Regions from separate parts of the Marinitoga sp. 1138 genome, predicted to be linked through region 1. Evidence: riboswitches for the same ligand, from Rfam matches in the RefSeq annotation. Region 1 holds a riboswitch; the other holds the start of a gene.
What was found. A riboswitch is a leader RNA that binds a small molecule or an ion and turns the genes downstream of it on or off. The one in region 1 is predicted to bind cobalamin.
Positions count from the first base shown of each region.

Region 2: linked by a shared signal. The riboswitch ahead of XO11_RS04945 (ABC transporter substrate-binding protein) and the one ahead of XO11_RS10725 (ATP-grasp domain-containing protein) in region 1 are both predicted to bind cobalamin.

Region 1 covers NZ_LBFA01000014.1:34,156-42,859, forward strand. Annotated here, with positions in the region: gene XO11_RS05300 (peptidylprolyl isomerase) at 1-742, shown strand, start outside; gene XO11_RS05305 (hypothetical protein) at 927-1,502, opposite strand; cobalamin riboswitch at 1,737-1,915, shown strand; gene XO11_RS10725 (ATP-grasp domain-containing protein) at 1,968-2,990, shown strand; gene XO11_RS05315 (CoA-binding protein) at 2,987-3,823, shown strand; gene XO11_RS05320 (hypothetical protein) at 3,891-5,051, shown strand; gene XO11_RS05325 (hypothetical protein) at 5,088-5,411, opposite strand; gene XO11_RS05330 (23S rRNA (pseudouridine(1915)-N(3))-methyltransferase RlmH) at 5,424-5,888, opposite strand; gene XO11_RS05335 (FtsW/RodA/SpoVE family cell cycle protein) at 5,890-7,047, opposite strand; gene XO11_RS05340 (HD domain-containing phosphohydrolase) at 7,034-8,704, opposite strand, start outside.
Region 2 covers NZ_LBFA01000012.1:380-9,083, reverse strand. Annotated here, with positions in the region: gene XO11_RS04955 (PQQ-binding-like beta-propeller repeat protein) at 1-1,191, shown strand, start outside; gene XO11_RS04950 (hypothetical protein) at 1,350-4,715, shown strand; cobalamin riboswitch at 4,808-4,984, shown strand; gene XO11_RS04945 (ABC transporter substrate-binding protein) at 5,037-5,921, shown strand; gene XO11_RS04940 (iron ABC transporter permease) at 5,981-6,934, shown strand; gene XO11_RS04935 (ABC transporter ATP-binding protein) at 6,931-7,701, shown strand; gene XO11_RS04930 (KamA family radical SAM protein) at 7,779-8,704, shown strand, end outside.

The sequences.
Region 1 (8,704 bases):
TTATAAACCTCTAATCTATGAGGATAGAATCCAAAAAGCTAAAACAATTGACGATTTAATGGATATAGAAAAAAAATTATTCGACGCAATAAAAACAGATCAGGATGTACCAGAAGAATGGAAACTCAGTTATGTTACTTTAGCAAAAAAAATAAAAGAACAAATCCCTGAAATTATAGAACTTGAAAAATCCTTATTAGTTCTCGATAACAAATACAAAAACCTTGATGAAAAAGCTTTAGACGAAGAATTAAATAAAATAGAAGAGGAAATCTCTAAATTAAAGGACTCACCTGAAAAGAAAGAAAAAGATCAGCTTAAAACAAACCTTGAAAATTTATACTACATAAAAATAATGTATCCTTACTTAATAAACAAAACAAATACAGAATTAAAAGAAGATATAAAAGAAAAAGAAGATTATTCCAGAGAACTCAATAACAGAAATTTCATTATTTTAAAAGAAATTTATATGAAAAACAAAGATATGAATACACTTGTAGAATTATATCAGCTTAATCCAGAAGATCCCGAAATTGCATTTGATTATAATTATTCATATTACAACTATATCAAGCAATATATTCAATCACAACCAAAAGATGTAATTCAACCAGAGCTTGAAAAGCTTTTAAAAGCTTTTGAAGGAATTGTGGAAAAAACAGATAACCCGGAAATAAAGTCTCAGTCAGAAAAGATTATAGAAGAAATAAAAACAACTTTAAAAAACATGATGCAATGAAAATATTTTCTCAAAATGTAAAAAAAGATTTAAATTTATCAGTTTCTTGTAACTGTTAATTAATATATCTAAGATATAATAATTTTGAAATCCCCATCCCCCGATTCCATATACATATATGGTTTCGTAAAAGCCCCGATTGTCGGGGCTTTTGTTTTTTTATTATTATTTAATCAATAAAAATTTATTCATCAAATTCTCCTAAAAACATTCCCCAATATTCCCATGCTTCCCAATCAGGATATATTACTACTTTATCCTCTTCTTTTTCATAATACACAACTCCTATATACCATCTGTCTTTTATATAATAAGCGCTTCTTGTAATATCATAATGTTTTGATGTTGTTTCACCTACTGCAGTGAGATCAAAAGATAAATCTGCTGTTAATACCTTTTCTACATCAGGACAGATATTTTTTAAATCAGCCGGTGGTTCTGATTCTTTTTCATTTGTTATCTCAAGATTTTCAATCTTTCCTGTAACTTTTCCTGTACTACCATCATAAATTGGACAATGATAAATAAGCTCTTCTATAGCCCACTCCCATGCATCTTCGTCAAAATCTGTCATTCCTGTAACATTAACATTGTAAAAGTACTTTTCTAATACGGTTATAGAAGAATTTTCTGTAATGTTTTTCAAATCATCAAAGTAACTTTGGAATACGTCTGAATTATCCTGTTGTAAAAGATCTACACACCCTACAAAAAGAAAAGCAATGCTTAATAAAACAAGTATAAGAGTTACCTTTTTCATATAAACACCTCCCTGAAAATTTGTATTTAATATCCTTAAATTATAATTTTACTATAATTCCATTATTGATTCAAGTTTTAAAAGATATTAAAAAAAAATAAAAATTCTTAGTTTTAATTAGATTTTAAAATTTTATCAGGCATAATTCTACAAAATTAGAAAATATATACTATCTTTTCAGGTTTGTATGTAAAGATCTAATATGGTAGAATCATATAGAAAATTAAAAAAGTAAATACCTCCGGAATTAAAGGTGAGAAATCTTAAAAGGGAAGATGGTGAGAATCCATCACGGCCCCGCCACCGTAACCGGGTACGAAACCAACAAAAGGCCACTGGGAATTGTCCTGGGAAGGCGTTGGGAGTAGGATGATCCGGAAGTCGGGAGACCTGCCTTTAATTCCAGAGCGATCCTGATCTCGCGGGAGATTAGGATGGAATTTTTATTTTATAGGAGGGATTTAAGTGAAAGTACATGAATTTATTGGTAAGGGTTTTTTGCAAGATTATGGAATAAAAGTGCCTCAATCGTATCTAATTACTTCTGAAAAAGACATTAAAGTAACATTCCTGCCTGCAGTATTAAAGTCTCAGGTGTTAGTGGGCGGAAGAATGAAAGCAGGCGGTGTATTATTTGCACATACAGAAGAAGAATTTTCTGAAAAAGCAAAATATCTGCTAAAAAAAGAAATAAAAGGCGAAAAACCTTATGGGGTTCTCGCTGAAGAAATGATTCCCATAAAAAAAGAATACTATATATCTCTACTACTTAATAGAGAAGAAAAAGAAATAAGTATACTATTTTCCGAAAGTGGTGGTATTGATATAGAAGAAAACAAAGATTCAATTATAAAAACAAATTTTGAAAAATTTCATGAAGTAATTCCGGAAAAAATCCAGAAAATATTGCCTAATTTAAGAAAATTATTTAGAGAAAAGGATTTAACCCTTCTTGAAATAAATCCATTAATCGAATCAGAAGGAGGAGAAATAATCGCTCTTGATGCTGTAATGCATCTTGATGATAACGCTATATTCAGACAAACCTGGGCAGAGGAATTTGTTGATGAAAAGTATCCTTTTCACTTTGTAAAACTTGAAGGAGATATTGGAATTATCGGCTGTGGCGCAGGAATAGTTATGGCTACAATGGATGCTGTTAAATTACATGGTGGAGAACCAGCAGATTTTCTTGATCTTGGTGGAGGAGCTGAAAAGGATATTACTCTTGAAGCTTTAAATTTATTAAAGAATTCTGGAATAAAAAAAGTAATTCTAAATATTTTTGGTGGAATTACAAAATGCGATGAAATAGCCAGAGGACTCGTTGAATTTAATAAGGAAAATCCTGATATACAATTATTTATAAGATTAACGGGAACAAATGAAAACGAAGCAAAGGAAATTCTAAAAAAACACAATTTAAATTATTATGAAGATATGTATTCCATGATTCTTGATGCAGTGAAAGTGGGTGAGTATAAATGATTTACGGAAATGAAAGAGTTTGTGTCCAGGGTATTACCGGAAAATCTGGACGATTGCATACAAAGAAGATGCTCGATTATGGAACAAATATTGTATGTGGTGTTTCAAAAAACAATAAAATAAAGGATTTATATAATATTCCTGTATTAACCAATATGAAAGATGCTGTAGAAAAATATAATGCAGATACATCTGTTGTATTTGTACCTGCTCCATTTGCAAAAGATGCTATTTTTGAAGCTATTAATGCTGGCATAAAAAAAATTATAATTATCACAGAACATATTCCTCAACAGGATATGCTGGATGTATATCATATTGCAAAGGATAATAATGTAAGGGTAATAGGACCTAATTGTCCTGGCGTAATATTACCTGGAATTTCAAAAATCGGGATTATGCCTGAAAAAGCTTTTAAGCCTGGAGAAATTGCTGTAATATCAAGAAGCGGAACTTTAATGTATGAAATATCAAATTATCTTTCTTTATATTCAAAAGGCATAAAAATCGGAATTGGTCTGGGTGGTGATCCAATTATCGGAACATCTGTTGAAGAAGCTTTTGACTATTTAATTGAAAATAATATAAAAGAGGCTGTTATAATAGGTGAAGTTGGGGGGAATGATGAAGTTACAGGTATCAAAAATGCTCTTAAAAAAGGTTATAAAGGGAATATAAAGGTATTTTTTGCTGGAAGAACAGCTCCAAAAGGAAAAAGAATGGGACATGCCGGAGCTATTGTAGAAGGTTATGAAGGTAGTATTGAATATAAAGAAAAGCAACTTCTTGAAATGGGAATAAATGTGGTTAAAAATATACCAGATCTTTTATAAGAAAAGTAAATATAAAGATAATAAATTTTGATATGATATAAATAACTATATTATTATAACAAAGGAGTTGAAGAAGTTGCTTTCAAATCCATATTTTCTTTTATTTTCATCAATTTTTTTAGGTATCTTTATAGGTAAGTTTAAAATAGGTAGATTTAAATTAGGGAGTTCGGGAACCCTTTTTAGCGGATTATTTTTGGGGTGGTTGGCTACCACCCTCCTTTTAAAAGATAATAATCTTTCTTCAATCCAATTATTAAAGGCTTCATTTCACCAATTTTTTCTTTTTTCTTTGATTTTATTTATTTCAGCTGTTGGATTAATAGCTTCCAGAGATATTAAATTTATCATAAAAAAATTTGGAAGTAGATTTATAGCCATGGCATTTGTTATAACTCTTTCTGGTTTCATTCTATCCTATTTTTTTGGAAAAATATCAGGATATAATATTTATAATTTTATTGGAGTATATTCTGGTGCCCTTACCAGTTCCCCAGGACTTGCAACAGCACTTGAAACTGTTCCTGATTTCCAGGATGAAATAACCTTTGGATATTCTGTTGGATATATCCCTGGTGTTCTTGCGGTAATTCTTTCTATGTACTTAATTCCTGTAATATTTAAAATAGATATTTCAAAAGAAAAAGAAAAACTGGCATCTGAAATAACTTTTGAAGAAGATAAAATTAACAATTTTGACTTCATGGCATTTTCTTTTGTAATAATTGTAGGTATTCTATTAGGTAAGATAAATATCAATCTTGGAATTATACAATTTTCACTTGGCATGACCGGTGGAATATTGATTTCGGCTTTATTTTTAGGTTCATTAGGTAAAGTTGGACCTATTAATTTTAAAATGAACAAAAAAATCTTAAAAAGTATTCAAGAATTAGGATTGCTTATGTTTTTGTCATCTGTTGGATTGAAATCTGGATATAACACCTTTAATAATCTTAACGAAAAAACGCTTATTTTAATGTTTTTCGCACTAATTATTGCTTTTTTTTCTATTCTAATAGGTTATATTATAGGAAGATATATTTTTAAACTTAACTGGATAATTTTATCTGGCGCTATTTGTGGAGGAATGACAAGTACTCCAGGACTTGGTGCCGCAATTGATGCAAATGAATCTGAAGAGGTTGCTTCTGGATATGGGGCAACATATCCATTTGCATTACTGGGAATGGTAATATTTACAAAGATTTTTTCTTTATTAAATTAACACATAAAAAATAACCCTGAAATTTGATTTTCAGGGTTATTTTTTACTTGAAACTTCAAATATTATCTCCAATTTTAATTCTTTGTCCATAAAAGTAGGTGGATTTTCAGCCCATAATTCTTTCTTTGAAATATCCTCTGAAGAGTATTTTTCAAAACATAATTCGCAACTTCCCATATGATAGAATTTTATATAATTTATTTTATCATTTTCCTCGAATAAAATAAATTCCTCATTGCTTTCTTCATCTAATACCTTTCTCACTGGAATTAATGCATTTTCAGATATATTATCCATAGAACTTAAAAATTTATATACATCTTCATATGTTTTCATCCTCTTAAATATTCTCTGATGCACACTTTCACCTTCTTAATAATGATATTTTTCGTTATTATTTATTTTAAATGCTCTATATATTTGTTCCAGTAAAAATAGCAGTATCATTTCATGCGTAAAGGTCATCTTAGACATAGAAAGCAAAAAATCTGCATTGTTTCTTATATATTCATGATGTCCCAACGGTCCTCCAATAAAAAAAGATATGTTTTTTTTACCTATTCTCCATGTATCTATTTTTTTTGCAAAATCTATTGAGGATAATTCCTTTCCTCTTTCATCAAGAACAACCCTGAAAACATCTCCTGTAAAATATTTTAAAATCCTCTCCATGTCCTTTTTTTTATACTCTTCTGCTGATATTTTATTTAAATCATCTGATAATGGCAAAGTAATTAATTCCACTCTATCATATTTAGAAGTCCATTTCAAATATTGTTCAAGACCTGTTTTTATAAATTTCGTCTTTGGTTTTCCAATAACATAAACCTTTATCATATTAATTCATTTCTCCTTTAAAATTCGTTTCATCATCTATATAATTTTCTTCTGCATATGATTCTGTTGTTGCAATACCTTTAGTTACCAAACCCAGCAAAAATGAAAAAATAATTATCTGACTCCCTCCATATGAAATCAAAGGCAACGGAACTCCTGTAACCGGCATTATTCCCAAATTCATCCCTATATTTTCAAAGACATGAAAAAATATAATCAAACTTGTTCCAAAATATATGTATTTCCAGAATCTTCTGGAAGTTTTTTGTGCATAAATATACATTCTATAAATTAATATTCCATAAAGCAATATGATTACAGTTATTCCCAAAAATCCAAATTCTTCACCTATTACAGAAATAATAAAATCATTATGGTCTTCCGGTACAAAATCAGAAAGATTCATAAAACCATTTAAATATCCTTTTCCAAAAAAACCACCAGAACCTATTGCTCTCATTGCCTGTAAAGTATTATATGCAACTCCAGCGGCATTTTTTTCAGGAAATAAAAAACCTATAATTCTGGCTTTTTGATAATCTTTCATAAAATAAAAGGCAAAAGGTGAGGAAAATAACATTAAAAACATTGAAGTTTTCCATGTTTTTTCATGTTCACCAGAAACATAGGTTAACATAAACCATAAACCAAATGTAAATAACGTCATACCCAGATCCGGCTGTTTAAAGATTAATCCAAGCCCTAACAACGTTGTTAGAGATAATATATAATATGCTTTTTTGTTTTTTTCTGCAAGGTATTTTGCAAAAATAATAAGTGTAAAGATCAAAAACAAATGAGAGGGCTGTATTCCAACAGGACCAACTCTTATCCATCGTCTTGCACCATAGCGTGCTCGTTCAAATACCAAAACATATATTAAAAGAAAAATAGTAAAAGAATATAAATAGCCGATAATTCTTTTTAAAAAACTTTCTTTTAAAAAATATGCGGTAAAAAATACTATTATTCCTAACGTTGAAAATATTATTTGTTTATAATAATTATCTTCTATATACTCTCCATATGTAGCTGTTCTTACTGCAAAAACTCCTATTATCAAAAGTAAAAAATATATTAAAGGAATTATATACTCAAATTTTCTCATTCTTTCAAAAGGTTCTGTATAAATTCCTGACAAAGGATTATTTCTTATCATTGTAATTTTTCCTCCAACTTTCTTCTTTTAAGAAAGCTACAAATTTCATTGCTAAATCAGGATCAAATTGTGTTCCGGCATTTTTTTCAATTTCCTTTATGCTTTCTTCAAATGAAAGTGCCTTTTTGTAAGGTCTGTCTGTTGTCATTGCATCAAAACTATCAGCAAGAGATATTATTCTTGAAATAAATGGTATTTCTTCGCCTTTTAATCCTTCTGGATATCCTCTGCCATCCCATCTTTCATGATGATACTTTGCAATAATTGCATATTCATCCATATAACCACTTTGTTTAAGCAATTCATAACTTTTAGTGGAATGTGTTTTTACTATTTCATATTCTTCATCTGTTAATCTTGTCTCCTTATTTAAAACTGTTTGGGGAATAAAGAATTTTCCTATATCATGCAATAAACTGGACCAATAAACCTTTCTTATCATATCTTTATCCAGTTTAAGATATTCTGCAAATTCTGTTGCATAATATGCAACTCTTTCTGAATGACCTTTTGTATATTTATCATAATACTCAAGAGCTTTTACAAGAGTTAATACAACATTTTTATGGAACCTTCCTTCTTCTTTTGAAATTTGCTTTAATCTAACAAATGCAGAAGCAAGATGCGAAAGAGCCTCTACAAGTCTCATAGATTCATTTGAAAAAGTCTTTCTGCCATTTTTTACACTTATATCCAGAGCAATTTGCCCAATAACATAATTGTTTATCTTTAAAGGCGCTAATAACGATTTTGAAATTGGTTTTGTTGCATCGGCTAATTCCTGAAGTTTTGTATCATCAAGCAATCCTTTATTTTTTTCAACAATATTTTCAACAACAGATACCTGTTTCGCATATATAAATGTTTTATTATCAAACACAACATGTTTCAGCCGTTTTTCATCATGCCCAATTGCACTGATAATCTTCCATATATTTTTATCTTTATTAAACAGAAAAATACTTCCATAATCGGCTTCAGGAACTATTTTTATAGCACTTTCAAGTAATTTGTCAAAAAAGACCTTTTCATCCATATCGGAAAGACTAAGACGGGCAATTACCGTTATTAACTCTTCTAATTTTTCAAAATACGTCTCTAATCGCTTATTTAAATCACTTAATTCTTCATTCATTGCCGTAGTTTCCTGCAAATAACCTTCTAATTCCAATTTATGCGCATAAATTCGTTTAATCAGTGAATTAAATGAATTTTTCAGAGATTCAAATTCTTCTATTTCAAAATTCTGATCAAACTCTTCCAGTAATTCATTTCTCATATGTTCTGTCAATGATTTAATAGGCCTGATAATCTGATTATTTAAATGCTTTATTTCCAATTTTCTCATAATTATTGATATTAATACAACAACAATCATACTTAATAATGTTACTAAAAAGAAGTTATATATATATTTACTATAATCTATTATTAAATAAACCTTTCTTCCATAAAGTTCAAATGTTTTAAAAATTGCAAACGGCTTATTTTCTTTAGTCAAAGAAATTTTCTCATTTTTTGCAAGAAAAACCTTTAATTCATCAATTACCGCTTTGACATCTAATTTAACAACTAAAATCCCTTCGAAAAAACGACTTTCTCCGTAAAAATCATAAAAGTACGGAAATAAATAACATATATTTTCATTGTCAACAAT
Region 2 (8,704 bases), on a different contig from region 1:
GACTTGTATTTTGGAAATGTACAGGAGCCTGGATTAAAAGCAAAAAATATAACTGCTAAAAATTATGAAATTACAAATTTGGTTCCAGGAACATATTATTGGAAAGTAATAGCAAAAGATAGCGAAGGAAATATAACCTCAGGGCCATTGTGGGTATTTACAATAACAGAATCATCCAATGAAAATAATCCACCATTAGAACCAGAGTTGCTTGAACCAGCAGATAAAGCAGAAAATATTCCTACAACAGTAACATTAAAATGGCAGGGAAACGATCCGGATGGAGATACGTTAAAATATGATATATATATCTCAGATTCGCAGCAATTTACAACACCAAAAGAAAGCGACTATACAAATACCGATTATACAGTAACTCTTGATTCAGGTAAAACATATTACTGGAAAGTAGTTGCAAAAGACGGAAAAGGTGGAGAGACATCAAGTAAAACATATTCATTTACAACTGCTTTACAACAAAATACGCCGCCTGATAAGCCTGTATTGCTTTCGCCACAGAACAATGCAACAGATATTGAACCGGATATAACCTTACAGTGGAGTTGTAGTGATCCTGATGGCGATTCACTAACATATGATGTATATTTATCAACAGATCCAAATCTTTCAACACCATATAAAACAAATTTGGCCAATACATCATTAAGTGTATCCAATCTTCAAACTGGAGCAACATATTACTGGAAAGTAGTTGCGAAGGATGGAAAGGGTGGAGAAACATCAAGCGATACCTATTCATTCACAATAAAAGAAGATACAGGACCATTAGTTCCAAAGCTTTATTTTAAAGATACAACGATACAATCAGGGTCTAAAGGTAATGTGATAATACACGGGCAGGTTATAGAAAATATTCAGGCATGTGATATAGAAATTACATATGATCCGGCTAAACTATCCATTACAGAAAACGATATAAAAGGTATAGGAGAATTAACTGGTAAAGGATTACTTATAAGCATTTCAAATGGAAAAATAAGCATATCTATTTTATCCTTAGGAGGAACCTTTAGTATAAATAATAGTGATATATTACAACTTACCTTTAAAGCAATTGGAACTCCTGGAGAAACAGAACTTAGATTTACAGATAACACAAAGTTTGCATCGGGAATAGATAACTATCTGGATATTGATATATCTGATGTAGGTAAGGTTTTAATACAATAACAGCGCCTTAAAGAGGCGTTGTTATTTTTTTTATTGAACCAAAAAAGATAATTTTAAGTCTAATATAATATCATATTAATAAAAAATAACATTAAAGATATTCAAAAAAAGGACGATAATCAGATTGGATGGAATATAAACCACATGGAGGTGAAATTATGAATATTAAACGGAAAGGATTTGTAATCCTGTTGGGGATAATGATAATTATCCTGTTGAGTAGTTGTTTTAAAAGAATTCCTGTTTCATCGTTGAATACCGATGAAGTCAGCGTAACTCTGGCATCAAATTACAATTTTTATTCTAATGTAAATGCTTCAGCTATTGAAATAGTGATCAATAAAAAAATACCAGAAGATGCATTTTTATATGATAAAGATAATTCAATAGCTATAATTAAACCAATGGATAATAAAACAATTGTATTATTTTCTAAAGCTCAAAGAGATATAACCAAAGGTGAAAAGCTATTTACATTAAAAAGAAAATATCTAAACCTTGAAACAGACAAGTTGGAAACAGAAGCTGCATTTTATGATGAAAAAAGTAAACGCGTTATCACAAAAGCTTCAGATCCATTTGAAGATGGCATATCGGTTACAGATAACCTTGCAATAAAATCAGGTGATCCAGCAACTGTTGCTATTCACATGAAAGGAATTTCTGATACGCTTGCTCTGGAATTTGACGTTATATTACCTTCAAATAATATCGTAAAATTTGATGATACAACAAATGCAACAGTGGAATATATTGGTAGTGGGAATGCTCCTCAAATGATAGTTAAAGAAATTCCAAATGGATTAAGAATTTCGCTAGTAAAAGAAGAAAAAAATAAAAAAGGAGAAAAAATTAGAATGAATTTTGAAGATGAAGATGTGTTGGAATTAAAATTAGTGGGTCAGGGAGATTTGCCAAAGACTTCAGGACAGATTACAATAAAGAATCTAAGTGCAAAAGATGCAGGTGGTGAAGATATTAATTATGATGTATATCCTGGAGATATAGTTGTTTATAATCCTGTTCTTTTAGGTGATTTTGATAATGAAGATACGAGTGTTGATGAAAGAAATGATAAAGTTGATTTGAGTGATTTTCTTATTTTTGTAAAACATTATGGAACACAGCAAGGAGATACATTGTACTCAACACAATGTGATATATATCCTGCAGAAATTGCACCTGTTAAGGATTGGGTTGATAAAAATATTTATAGTGTAGCTTTTAAGGATGGGAAAATAGGAATAGAGGATTTTATTATCTTTGCAAGAAATTATAATAAGAGAGTTCCTGTTGAAAATTCTAAACCGAAATTTACAGATAGTCCAAGCATAAGTCCAGCGGATAAAGCGCAAAATGTTAGTATTGATACTAAAGAAGTAATTTTTCCTAAAGCAACAGATGAAAATGGAGATGAATTGACTTATACTGTCTATATTGATACAAATGAGAATAATCTTGGTAAGGAAAATAAATACTGCGCAACATCTACAAATAATAAAATTGATATTCTTAGAATCTTAGGAGTGGATAAATTAGATAGAGGCAGAACCTATTATTGGAGAGTAAAGGTATACGATGGTAATGATTCGGCGTGGTTACCTTCAGAAACAGGAGCATATGAATTTACTACTTCAAGTCTGGATACATTGTTTGTAGCAGGAGGATATGAAGGAATATTTGTAATTGATATTTCTGATACTTCTGCTTCAACTCCAGCAACTGTTGCAAATTCAGTAGATACAGATGGTTATGTATATAATTTATCTAAATTTGAATTTGACAGTAAAGAATATATAGCTGTTGCAGATGGAAATAACGGAGTAGCAGTTTATGAATATACACCATCAAGTTCAGCATTAGCAAAGAAAACAGATTCTTATTATTTTGGAAGTACTGCATATGATGTTCTTGAAACAACTGTAACAAGTCCATCTACAAAGGCATATATTCTGGTTGCAGCATCAACAGAAGGATTACAGATATTGCATTTTGATAATAGTGCAGGAGAATTAACTTATGTTTCAAGTATTTTAGGTTCTTCAGATGTAAGAGGATTGTACCAATCTGGAGATTATGTATATGTTGCTGCAAATGATGGATTGCATATTGTAGATATTAGCAATATTAATAGCCCAACAGAAGTGGGGAGTTATGAAATAAGCGGTGCATTAAATGTATATGTTGACGGAAATTATGCATATGTTGCTGCGGGAAGCGGAGGAGTATATAAGGTAGATATTTCAGATCCAGCAAATCCTTCAGAGGTTGCAAATGCAAGTATGGAAGCATATGATGTTAGTTATAAAGACGGTTATGTATATATAGCTGCAGGAACAAATGGAGTTATAAAATTAGATGGAAATACATTAAGCGAAGATTCAAAATATGATAGCGGTATTTATTATGTAGGTAATATACTTATCGATGGTGGAACTTTATTTGCTGGAAATAAGAGATATGGATTATTAATCTTAAATATTGATACTATGGAAAAAATTAATACATTGGATAATGGGGCTGTAGCAAAAGCCACAAAAACATTGGAAAATTATATTATTGTAGCTGATTCAGAAAATGGAGTAAATATTTTAGATGCAACAACATTATCCTTTACAACTGCAAAGTCAACAGCATCAATACAACTTGATGGAATTGCAAAGAGTGTTGAAGCTACACAATTAACAAATATTTTTGTATCCAAAGGAAGTTATGGTGTAGATGTATTAAAATTTGATACTTCAAATGGAAATCTTACTAAACTAAAGAGTTTACCTATTTTAGGAGAAGCTTATAACGTAACTATAGGTTCAACAGTTGTTTATGTAAGTTCCGGTAGTGGAGGATTAAATGTTTATGAAAATAGTGGAAGTTATGATTTTGTAAAAAGAGTCTCAGTTTCTGGCAATAAAATAGTTACAGATTCTGTTATAGCAACAGGAAATTGTTTGATAGTTGCACAATCTGATGAAATAGGAATTTATGATATTTCAGATGCGGGAAGTCCAACAGATACTAAAAATAATGCAAATGTAGATAGTAATATTTTTGATCTTGAACGTGCAAACAAAAGTGCAACTGAGGATTATATATATGTCGCTGCTGGTTCAGAAGGTATAAAGGTTTTTGAGTTTGATTCAACTACTAAAGAATTAACTGAATTGGGAAGTTCAAGATTTGATGATGCATTTATTACAGATATAACCTTAGATGGCACAGATACGCTTATATTATCTGCAGGAAATAAAGGTGTAATAATTATGAAGGTTTCTGATCCAACAAAACTCGGTGATGCGGATGCAAGAAATATAGGTGCAAGCAATGATTCAGACAGTGATGGAAATTACGTAGAAAATTCTTATGATACTCAGGGAAATACAACGTTTGTGGAAAAGGTAAATGATGGAACTAATGATCATTATGTTGTATCTGATGGCGAAAACGGCCTTGTAATATTAGATAGCAATCTTGATTTAGAAAAGGATTATAACTGGTTAAACTTTGAAGGTTTAGCTGCAAATTGATCTGTTATACCCCGGGAATTTTCCCGGGGTTTTTTTATGGTTCTTTATATTCATGAAATTATATGATATAATATACTCGAAAAATAAAAAGTAAATAAAAATTCCTTTAAAGTGTAAGGGAAAGCGGTGAAAATCCGCTGCGGGCGCGCCACCGTGAGTGGGGACGAAACTGGCAAAGTAACGCCACTGGAATTGTTTATATTCCGGGAAGGCGCCAGGAGTAGGAAGATCCACAAGCCGGGAGACCTGCTTTAAAGGGATTTGTTCCATCTTCTCGCGAAAAGAAGATGGAAAATAGATTTTATATAGGAGGGATTATAGATGAAGAAGGTATTTTTGGCAACGCTGTTGTTATTATCTTTTATGGCATTTGCTTTTCAACCTGTGACACTTGTAGATGATCTTGGAAGGGTTGTTGTATTTGATAAAGAGGTAGAAAGGATTGTTGTAGCTGCACCAGCTATTTCTGATTTTATTGTAAAGCTTGGTGCTAAGGATAAAGTTGTTGGAGTTACTGATTTTGATTCCTATATTACAGATGTTGAGAAAATAGGAAATATGGTTCCACTAAATGTTGAAAAAATTGTATCTTTAAATCCTGATGTTGTATTATTAACCGGGGGATTTCAGGAAGGGGAAGTTTCAAAGCTTGAAAAATTTGGAATAAAGGCTTTTGTTATAAATCCAACTACTTTAAATGAAATGTTCAGGGATTTATCTCTTGTAGGTGTAATTCTTGGGAAGGAAAAAACTGCACAGGATTATTCATTTAAGTTAAGACAGAGAATGTTGAATATAGCCAAAAATACATTTACATGGAAAGAGAAACCAAGAGTTATATATCTTTCTGCATATGGTAGTGTTTCACAGATGTGGACATGTGGAACTGGAGCATATTTAAATGAATTAATTGCATATGCTGGTGGTATTAATGTAACTGCTCCATATACAGGAAATAATGGATGGTTTGCAGTGGGTCCGGAATTTGTAATTAAGGAAGATCCTGATATAATTCTTGTTCCTTCATATTATCCTGGGGATAAAGGAGCATATGATTTAATTATGAATGCTGAACAATTTAAAGATATAAAAGCTGTAAAAAACAAGAAAGTATTTATCATAGACGGAAATAAGGCTTCTTTACCAAATACAGGATTAATAGACTTATTGGGAGAGCTAAATAAACTCTTCAGTGAAAATAGATGAAATTAATTAAATCGGGGAAAACTTCCCCGATTTTTTACCTGATTTCTGGAATTGTTTTAGTGTTTTTTTCTATAATTCTTTTTGTTTCACTTGGAACTATAAATATTCCATTTGTTGAGGTAATAAAAGGATTTTTTAATTTATCTGAAAATACATTATACAATAGAATAATATTTAATTTAAGATTGCCGCGTGTTTTAGGAACATTGCTTATAGGGGCAATACTTGCCGTTGCAGGGAATGATTTTCAAATGATAATAAAAAATCCACTTGCAGATCCGTTTATTATTGGTATTTCTTCAGGGGCAAGTTTTGGAGCTATATTATACACCGCTTTAAAAAGTGTATATGGTCTTGAATTACCTTTTGGAATAGAGATGTTTTCATTTATTTCAGCGATTATAGCAACATTTATTACCTTTTTATTAGCAAAAGAAGGGAAAAAAATTCCTGTTATATCTTTAATTTTAAGTGGTGTGATTGTTGGATTTACATTTAATTCAGTTTCGACATTATTGACAGTTTTATTCTGGCAAAATTTATTGCATATAAACTTCTGGCTAATGGGAAGTACAGGAAATATAGTCTGGGGAGATTTATATCTTCTATTGTTTTTTTTGATTTTACAAATTACTGTGAATTTTGTATTTCATAAAAAAATTGAAGTGGTAGCAATGGGAGACGATATTTCGGTTTATTCTGGAGTTAATCCCGAGAAAATAAAAATTTTAGTACTTTTAATTAATGTTTTTGCAGTTGCTGTTGTTGTTTCCAAAGCAGGGATTATAGGTTTTGTAGGTTTGATAATTCCACATCTGGTGAGGAAATTAACAGGTCCTGGAATTAGATATTCAACATTGGGATCTATTATTTATGGAGGAATATTTCTCGGGTTTGCCGATTTGTTTTCAAGATACCTTTTTAGACCTACAGAGCTTCCAATTGGTGTAACTACTTCTATAGTAGGGGCTCCTATATTCATAATTATCATGAAAAGAGGAAGAAAGATATGAGTATTTTAAAGATAAAAGATCTTATCTTTTCATATAACAATCATTTTAAATTGAATATTTCTGAAATGTATCTTGAAAAAGGTGAATTTGTTTCTATAATAGGGCCAAATGGTTCAGGGAAAACAACTATATTAAAACTTTTAACTGGTTTAGAAAAACCAATGAAAGGGAATATATATGTTGAAAATAAATCTATTTATGAATATTCCAAAAAAGAATTGTTTAAAAAGATTGCTGTTGTTCCACAGGAATTCTTTACATCATTTGATTTTAAAGTGGAAGATATTATTTCTTCTGGAAGAATTCCATATGCGGGTTTAGTATCAGTTGAGGAAAATAACAAAGTAATGGAAGAAACAATGAAAAAAACAAATACATATGTTTTTAAGAATAGAGTATATAATTATTTAAGTGGTGGTGAAAAGCAACGCGTGATGTTAACGCGTGCTCTGGTTCAACAGACCGATATTTTATTACTTGATGAATTTGTTTCTCAAATAGATCCAGGATTTACCCAGCAATTAATAAGAATGGTGAAAAATGAAGTTGTAGAAAATAATAAAGGAATACTGGCAATATTCCACGATATTAATATTGCATCATTGTATTCTGATAGAATATATATTTTAAAAAATGGTGAAATAAAGTATTCAGGAACGCCTGAAAAAGTAATTACCAGGAAAATAATGAAAGAAATTTTTGATATAGAATGTTTTATTGTGGAGCATCCTTTCAAAAATAAGCCACAGGTGATTTTTGAGTATTAATTTGATAAAAATTGTGAAATTTGATATAATAGAATTGAGTTATATTTATACAAAAAGAACGAAAGGAGGAGGATGAATTGAGTAAGGTAAAGTATTTAGTAAAAATTGATCAGGTGGAACAATTATCACAGGAAGAGAAAGAACAGTTAAAAAAAGTAACTGAAAAATACAAATTTAGAGCAAATGATTATTATCTTGGATTAATTAATTGGGAGGATCCCAATGATCCTATAAGGAATTTGATAATTCCGCAAATGGGTGAATTGGAAGAATGGGGAAGATTAGATGCATCCAATGAGAAGTCATATACCATAAGCAAAGGATTGCAGCATAAATATAGAGATACAGCTTTGCTTTTGGTAAATGATGTATGTGGAGGTTTTTGTAGATTCTGTTTTAGAAAAAGATTGTTTATAAATGTTGGTGCAGAGGTTGTTAGAGATGTAAGTGAAGACCTTGAATATATAAGACAACATAAGGAAATAACAAATGTATTATTAACAGGTGGAGATCCATTATTGCTTGCAACTGAAAAGCTGGAAAATATTATAAAACAGATTAGAGAAATTGAACATGTTCAGATTATAAGAATTGGATCAAAGATGGTTGCATTTAATCCACATAGAATTATTGACGATCCAAAATTAATTGAAATGATTAAAAAATATTCAACTGATGAAAAGAAGATATATATTATGACACAGTTTAATCATCCAAATGAAATAACTGATGTAGCAATTAAAGCTGTAAATATGTTATTAAAAGCAGGAGCAATTTTAGCCAACCAGACACCGTTAATTAAAGGTGTAAATGCTGATTATAAGACATTGGAAGCATTGTTTAAAAAGCTTTCATTTATAGGTGTTCCACCATATTATGTATTTCAGGGAAGACCTGTTGCTGGTAATAAACCATTTGCAGTGCCTGTTGAAGAAGGATATCAAATTTTCTTAAAGGCTATTATGAATGTTTCTGGACTTGCTAAGAGAGCTAAATTTGCTAT